2 linked regions of the Kaistia algarum genome follow. The protein of the gene in region 1 interacts with the protein of each later gene in a pairwise test. Links are inferred from orthologs where the notes say so. Each region holds a gene or a part of one and is shown on either strand. Other genes may lie near its edges. The genes, in order: OSH05_RS24155 and dnaE.

Region 1 (3,194 bases):
CCAGCCGAGCAGGATCACATCGTCCATCGCCGCACCAACGGCGTGGGCCTCCTTCAGCGTGAACAGCGCGTCGACCGATTCGCTGCTCCGCAGCAAGGCATCGTCGCCGCGCAGCAGGAAGATGCGCGCGGAAGGGTCGGCGAGTGTAGCGGCAAGCGTCGATTCGTTGCGCGCTTCGCTGCGGCGTTCGAGACGGTTGCCAGAAAAGCCGGTCAGGGTGCTCGGCTCCGGCGTCGGCAGGCGGGAAAAAACGGAACGGGTCATTGCGCGTGGTGATCGAGAGGGGCGGGTCAAGCGCCGGCAGGCCGGCCGATTCCCTTGGGGGCGGCCATTACGCCACAGAGCGTTCCTCGGCGATAGTCCCGTGCCGCGCGAGGGGGCTTGCCTTCGTCGCGCCAAAAGACGATATGTGCGGCGGGAGGTTGGTGGTGGACGTACCACTCGCCAACCGGGTCAGGTCCGGAAGGAAGCAGCCCCAACGAGCCAGGCACGGGTCGCGTGCCAGCCTCCCACTTTTCCCCTATCGTCTCCGCGCGTGCCGCCCATCTGGGCGGGCGTTGCCGCATGAGAGGATTTATCCTCGCGCTTTGCGGCCGATCGCGGATATATCCATCAGCGAACAGGGCGACGGACCGGCGATGGATGGCGGCGATCAGATAAGCGGGACGACGACTGGCGCTGGCGGCGCCTATCGTGTCCTTGCGCGCAAATACCGGCCGAAGAGCTTCGACGACCTCGTCGGCCAGGAGCCGATGGTCCGCACGCTGACGAACGCGTTCGAAACCGGGCGGATCGCGCAGGCCTATATGCTGACGGGCGTGCGCGGCGTCGGCAAGACGACGACTGCGCGCATCCTCGCCCGTGGCCTCAACTACAAGACCGAGACGATCGATCGGCCGACCATCGAAATGCCCGTGCTTGGCGTCCATTGCGCCGAGATCATGGAAGGGCGCCATGTCGACGTGATCGAGATGGACGCGGCCTCCAATAACGGCATCGACAATATCCGCGAGATCATCGAGGCAGTTCGCTACAAGCCGGTTACGGCCCGCTACAAGGTCTATATCCTCGACGAAGTGCACATGCTCTCCGGCGCCGCCTTCAACGGCCTGTTGAAGACGCTGGAGGAGCCGCCGGAGCATGTGAAGTTCATCTTCGCCACCACCGAGATCCGCAAGGTGCCGGTCACGGTGCTGTCGCGCTGCCAGCGTTTCGATCTGCGCCGCATCGAATCGGGCCAGCTCATCGGCTTGCTCTCCTCGATCACGCAGAAGGAGAACGTCGAGATCGACGGCGAGGCGCTCGCCATGATCGCGCGCGCCGCCGAGGGCTCGGCTCGCGATTCGCTGTCGCTGCTCGACCAGGCCATCGCTCATGGTGCCGGCGCGATCCGCGCCGAGGATGTGCGCGCCATGCTCGGCCTCGCCGACCGGGCCCGCATCGTCGATCTCTTCGAGGCGCTGATGGCCGGCCGTACCGCCGAGGCGCTGAGTCTTCTGAAACATCAATACGATATCGGCGCCGATCCTTCCGTCGTGCTTCAGGACCTCGCCGCCTTCACCCATATGGTGACGCGCTTCAAGGTCGTGCCGGACCCTTCCGATCAGGCAGCCTTGCCCGAATCGGAGCGCCAGCGGGCGGCTGCTTTTGCGGCAGCTCTTTCGCTTCGCGTGCTGTCGCGCGCCTGGCAGATGCTGATCAAGGGCATCGATGAGGTCGCGACCTCAAGCCGGCCTCTCGCCGCCGCCGACATGGTGCTGATCCGCATCGCCCATGTCGCCGATATGCCGACACCGGACGAGGCGCTGCGGCTGCTGAAGTCTGGCGCCGCCCTTCCCGCATCGGCGCCGGCGAGCCCGGCGCCCGCCGCGTCGTTGCCTTCGGGTCCGACGGCTAGTGCCCGCACCGGCAATGGCGGGCTTCGGCCCCTGCCGGCGGTCGAGGCCTTTGCAGCGCCCGATCCCGCGCCGCAGCCGGTCCCCACGCCGAGCGCCAAGGCGGAGCCGGCGATTCGCTTTCAGCGTTTTGACGATCTGGTCGCCTATGTCGGCATGAAGCGCGACGTTCCGTTGAAGCTCGCCCTCGAGACGCAGGTGCGGGTCATCCGGTTCGATTCCACATTGCTCGAATTCGAGCCGGTCGATGGAGCCGGGCGGGGTCTCGCGGCCGAGATCATGAGGAAGGTCAGCGACTGGACCGATACTCGTTTCAGCGTCGTGGTTGGCAAAGGCGCGACGGAGCCGACCATCGCCGAGGCGCGGGCGGCCATGAAGCTGAAGGCGCGCAGCGATGCGCGCTCGGATCCCTTGGTCGCGGCCGTTTTGGCGCGGTTCCCCGGCGCCGAGATCGTCGACGTGCAGATTCGGTCGGAGGAGGGCGCGGACGCGATCCTGCCGCCTGCCAACATCCCGGCGACCGAGAACCCCGACGAAGCGCCGGAAGCCGGCGAAGATTGAACTTTCAGAACGACAAGAGGAGCGAAGGCCTATGAGCGATTTCCTGGGCATGATGAAGAAGGCCAAGGAACTGCAGTCCAAAATGCAGGATATGCAGGCCGAAGTCGCAACCATCGAGGTCGATGGCGCCTCCGGTGCCGGGCTCGTCCAGATCACCATGACCGCCAAGGGCGACCTCCGGAAGCTCACGATCGACCCCTCCCTGATGAAGCCGGACGAGGTCGAGATTCTGGAGGACCTGATCATCGCCGCCCATGCCGACGCGCGGGCGAAGGCCGAGAAGGCGATGGCCGACAAGATGCAGGCGCTGACCGGCGGCCTCGGCCTGCCGCCAGGCCTCAAGCTGCCGTTCTGAGGCGCTTCCCGCCACCATGGCCCGTTCCGTCCTTGGACCCGAGATCGAGCGGCTGATCCAGCTTCTCGCCAAGCTGCCCGGCCTCGGACCGCGATCGGCGCGGCGCGCCGCGCTGGCGCTGATCAAGAAGAAGGAGCAACTGCTGGTCCCGCTCGCGGGCGCGATGAATGTTGCGGCCGAGCGGGTCAAGGTCTGCTCTGTCTGCGGCAATATCGATACCGTTGACCCCTGCTCGATCTGCACCGATCCCGAGCGCGATGGCCGCATTCTCATCGTCGTCGAGGATGTCTCGGATCTCTGGGCGCTGGAGCGGGCCGGGGCCATGAAGGCGCGCTACCATGTGCTCGGCGGCACGCTGTCGCCGCTGGACGGCATCGGGCCGG
Region 2 (4,370 bases), on another replicon or contig:
ATCAGGTCACGGCGCACAAGCTGCCGCCAGCCATGACGGGGGGCGACGCGGATCGGCTGGGGACGGTGGAAGTCATCGCCGAACGGATCGACGCGCGGTCGCGAAAGCAAGGAGAGCGCGGGCCGTACAAAAAGCGCCTAGGAGAGTAGGCGGGACTCGAACCCGCGTCCTCTCGCTTAGCAGGCGGGCGCTCTATCCACCTGAGCTACCACTGCAACAGCCTTTCGAGGCAGGTCGTGTTCGCACGACGCAGCAACTATAGCGCGAGTCTACTAGAATTCCAAACTGAGACACTACCCCTAAATCCCGGCTGTTGACGAAAAGAACAAAACATGAACATATGGGGATATCGATGTGAATTCAGGGGATAAGCCGATGTCGATCTTGCTTCGCGATGCCGCCGCTCTCGTCGTTCTCGCTTCGTTTGTGGCGACCGTTACGCTCTGGTCGGATCTCGTCGCCCGCCTCGTCTGAGCTGCGTCTTCCGTTCTCCACAGGCGACGATGGGCCACGGCGTTGGCCGTGGACTATGGAGCGTCTGGGCGGGAGAATGGGGCACTAGGCGGCCCCCGAGTCGGGCGGGCGCGGCGGGAGACGAGCCATGGGCAGTGCGGAGCGGGCCGGGATCGTATCGAAGGTCGGCTTCGTGCATCTTCGCGTCCATTCGGCCTATTCGCTGCTCGAAGGGGCGCTGCCTCTCAAGAAGCTGACCAAGCTGGCGCTTGCCGACCAGATGCCGGCCCTGGCGCTGACCGATACCGGCAATCTCTTCGGTGCGCTGGAATTCTCGGAAAAGATGGTCGAGATCGGCATTCAGCCGATCATCGGCTGCCAGATGGCTGTCGCCTTTGACGATGGCTTCGAGCCGGGGCGGCGCGGCGCCTCTGCCGGGCGGCAACTTGCCGATCTCGTGCTGATCGCCGCCAGCGAGGCGGGCTATTGGAACCTCGTCCGTCTGGTTTCGCTTTCCTTCATGGAGAGCGAGGCGATCGACAAGCCGAATATCTCCTTTGCCGCGCTGGAGGCGGCAAGTGAGGGGTTGATCGTGCTGACCGGCGGCGCCAACGGGCCGGTCGACCAGGCGATCCGTGCCGGGCAGGGCGCTTTTGCCGGCGAGCGTCTTTCCCGCCTCGCTGCTTTGTTCGGCGACCGCCTCTATGTCGAATTACAGCGCCACGGCACGCCGGACGAGGCGCGCCATGAGAGCGAACTTCTGACGCTCGCCTATGGCATGGGCCTGCCGCTGGTCGCGACCAACGAAGCGTTTTTCCCGGCGCGGGGCGACTATGAGGCGCATGACGCGCTGATCGCGATCGCCGAGGGCGCTGTGATCGCCGAGGAGAAGCGCCGCCGGCTGACGGCGGAGCATTATTTCAAGACCCGCGCCGAGATGATCGCGCTGTTTGCCGATCTGCCTGAGGCGACGGCGAATTCGGTCGAGATCGCGATGCGATGCCGCTACCGGCCGATGAAGCGCAAGCCGATCCTGCCGCGCTTCGCTGGCGCCGATGCCGAGCCGGAGGCGGCCGAGGCCGCGGAGATCGAGGCGCTGCGGCTGGCCGCGCGCGGCGGTCTGGATCGTCGGCTCGAGCGCCACGGCCTCGCGCCGGGCCTCTCGGACAAGGATTATCGGGACCGGCTCGAATTCGAGCTCTCGGTCATCGAGAAGATGAAGTTTCCGGGCTATTTCCTCATCGTCGCCGACTTCATCCAATGGGCGAAATCGCAGGGGATTCCCGTCGGCCCGGGGCGTGGCTCGGGCGCCGGCTCGCTGGTCGCCTGGTCGCTGACCATTACCGATCTCGACCCGATGCGCTTCGCCTTGCTGTTCGAGCGCTTCCTCAATCCCGAGCGCGTCTCGATGCCGGATTTCGACATCGACTTCTGCCAGGACCGGCGCGACGAGGTCATCGACTACGTCCAGCAGAAATATGGCCGCGATCAGGTCGCGCAGATCATCACGTTTGGAACGCTCCAGGCGCGTGCCGTGCTGCGCGACGTCGGCCGCGTGCTGCAGATGCCCTATGGCCAGGTCGATCGGCTGTGCAAATTGGTGCCGCAGAATCCGGCCAATCCGGTTTCGCTCGACAAGGCGATCGAGGACGAGCCGCGCCTGCGCGCCGCCCGCGATGAGGAACCGATCGTGGCGCGCCTGCTCGACATGGCGCAGAAGCTCGAGGGCCTCTATCGCCATGCCTCGACCCACGCCGCCGGCATCGTGATCGGCGACCGAAGGCTCGACGCGCTGGTGCCGCTCTACCGGGATCCGCGCTCGAACATGCCGGTCACCCAGTTCAACATGAAATGGGTCGAAAGCGCCGGCCTGGTCAAGTTCGACTTCCTCGGCCTGAAGACGCTGACGGTCCTCGAAACCGCTGTAAAACTCGTCGCCAAGCGCGGGATTGGACTCGATCTTTCGGCTTTGCCGCTCGACGACAAGCCGACCTATGAGATGCTCCAGCGCGGCGAGACGGTGGGCGTGTTCCAGCTGGAAAGCCAGGGCATGCGCAAGGCGCTGGTCGGCATGAAGCCGGACCGTTTCGAGGACATCATCGCCCTCGTCGCGCTCTATCGCCCCGGTCCGATGGACAATATCCCGGTCTATAATGCGCGCAAGCATGGCGAGGAGAAGCCGGATTACCTTCACCCCAAGCTGGAAATGGTGCTGAAGGAGACGCACGGCGTCATCATCTACCAGGAACAGGTGATGCAGATCGCGCAGATTCTCTCCGGCTATTCGCTCGGCGAAGCCGATCTGCTGCGCCGCGCCATGGGCAAGAAGATTAAGGCGGAGATGGATGCGCAGCGCGCCCGCTTCGTCGAGGGCGCGGTTCGCGAGGGCCTGACCCAGGACCACGCCGACATGATCTTCGATCTGCTGGCGAAGTTTGCCGATTACGGCTTCAACAAGAGCCACGCAGCGGCCTATGCGCTGGTCGCCTATCAGACGGCCTATCTGAAGGCGAACTATCCGACCGAGTTCCTTGCCGCGTCGATGACTCTCGACATGGGCAACACCGACAAGGTCAATGATTTCCGCCGCGATGCGATGCGGCTCGGCATCAAGGTCGATCTGCCGTCGGTAAACCGATCGGGCGCCGTCTTCGACGTCGAGGCGGGCCGCATCCTCTATTCGCTGGCCGCGGTGAAGGGTGTGGGTGCGCAGGCGGTCGAGCATCTGGTCGAGGCGCGGGCCGAGCGGCCGTTCCGTGACTTGTCGGATTTCGCCGCCCGCATCAACCCGAAGATCCTCAACAAGCGCACGCTGGAAAGCCTCATCGCGGCCGGCGCGCTCGACGATCTGGAGCCCGACCGCGCCCGCGTCACGGCCGGCGTCGACCGGATCATGGGCCTCGGCGCCCGCCGCGTCGAGGGCGCCGCGCTCGGGCAGGATGAATTGTTCGGCGGGGGCGGGGGGGAAGCCGAGAAGCTCGTTCTCGCGCCGGCCGAGCCCTGGCTCCCGGCGGAAAAGCTGCAGCGTGAATTCGCGGTGGTCGGCTTCTATCTGTCGGCGCATCCGCTCGATGAATATGCCCCGGTGCTGAAGCGGCTGCGCGTCCAGAACTGGGCCGATTTTTCCGAGGCCGTGCATCGCGGCGCCGCTGCAGGGCGTCTCGCCGGTACGGTGACGGCGCGGCAGGAGCGCAAGACCAAGACCGGCAACCGGATGGGCATCGTCCAGTTCTCCGACCCGACCGGACAGTTCGAGGCGATCCTCTTTTCCGAGGCGCTGAACGAGTTTCGCGACGTGCTGGAGCCCGGCCTCTCGGTAGTCGTGCAGGTTGCCGCCGAGGATCGGCCGGAGGGCATCAGCGTGCGCATCGTCTCGGTCAAGCCGCTCGACGCCATGGCGACGGGGCTGAAGCAATTGCGCGTCTTCCTGCGCGGCGAGGCGCCGCTGCCAAGCCTCGACCGCCATCTGCCGCGCGGCGGCGACGGCGATGTCAGCCTCGTCCTGCTGCTGGATGGCGGCCAGCGCGAAGTCGAGGTCCAACTCCCGGGCCGCTACGCGCTATCACCGCAACTGGCCAGCGCGCTGCGCGCGGTCGGTGGCATTGAGCATGTCGAACTGGTCTAGGCGGCCTCAATAGCTCGTCGGCAGCAATTGCGCCGCGGCATAGAGACCGACCGGCACATAGAGCACCGTGCCAAGCATCTGGACGCGCCGGGAGCCGGCAAAGACCAGGATCGGCAGCAGGCCGAGCGCGAGGTTGAGAAACGTCGCCGCCGAAAGGACGGGCGTGCCCCAGAAGAGAAGGTTGATGAGGAGGGCAAGACCATTGAAGACGGCCACCGCGATGAGGCTCCAGCGGCCGTCAGCCTCGAAATAGCGGCGAAGGCTCTCCCCTTCGGCGATTTCGGAAGGTGGC

Evidence for each region.
Region 2: the proteins of OSH05_RS24155 (region 1) and dnaE interact in binary tests that used the Escherichia coli proteins (3 or more experiments, as listed by UniProt). The link is inferred for Kaistia algarum from one-to-one orthologs.

What each region holds. Positions count from the first base shown.
Region 1 is NZ_JAPKNJ010000005.1:37,162-40,355, reverse strand. Bases 161-3,047 are described here. They hold OSH05_RS24155 (DNA polymerase III subunit gamma/tau), read left to right. Parts: upstream 161-638; coding sequence 639-2,456; downstream 2,457-3,047. Other genes in these bases: recR (recombination mediator RecR), read left to right, coding at 2,828-3,047; OSH05_RS24150 (YbaB/EbfC family nucleoid-associated protein), read left to right, coding at 2,488-2,811; nudC (NAD(+) diphosphatase), read right to left, coding at 161-264. Also shown: more of nudC, read right to left, coding at 1-160; more of recR, read left to right, coding at 3,048-3,194. UniProt on the Escherichia coli protein: Part of the beta sliding clamp loading complex, which hydrolyzes ATP to load the beta clamp onto primed DNA to form the DNA replication pre-initiation complex.
Region 2 is NZ_JAPKNJ010000002.1:886,363-890,732, reverse strand. The notes cover bases 216-4,278. They hold dnaE (DNA polymerase III subunit alpha), read left to right. Parts: upstream 216-601; coding sequence 602-4,078; downstream 4,079-4,278. Other genes in these bases: OSH05_RS17385 (hypothetical protein), read right to left, coding at 4,085-4,278. In the rest of the region: more of OSH05_RS17385, read right to left, coding at 4,279-4,370. UniProt on the Escherichia coli protein: DNA polymerase III is a complex, multichain enzyme responsible for most of the replicative synthesis in bacteria. This DNA polymerase also exhibits 3' to 5' exonuclease activity. The alpha chain is the DNA polymerase catalytic subunit.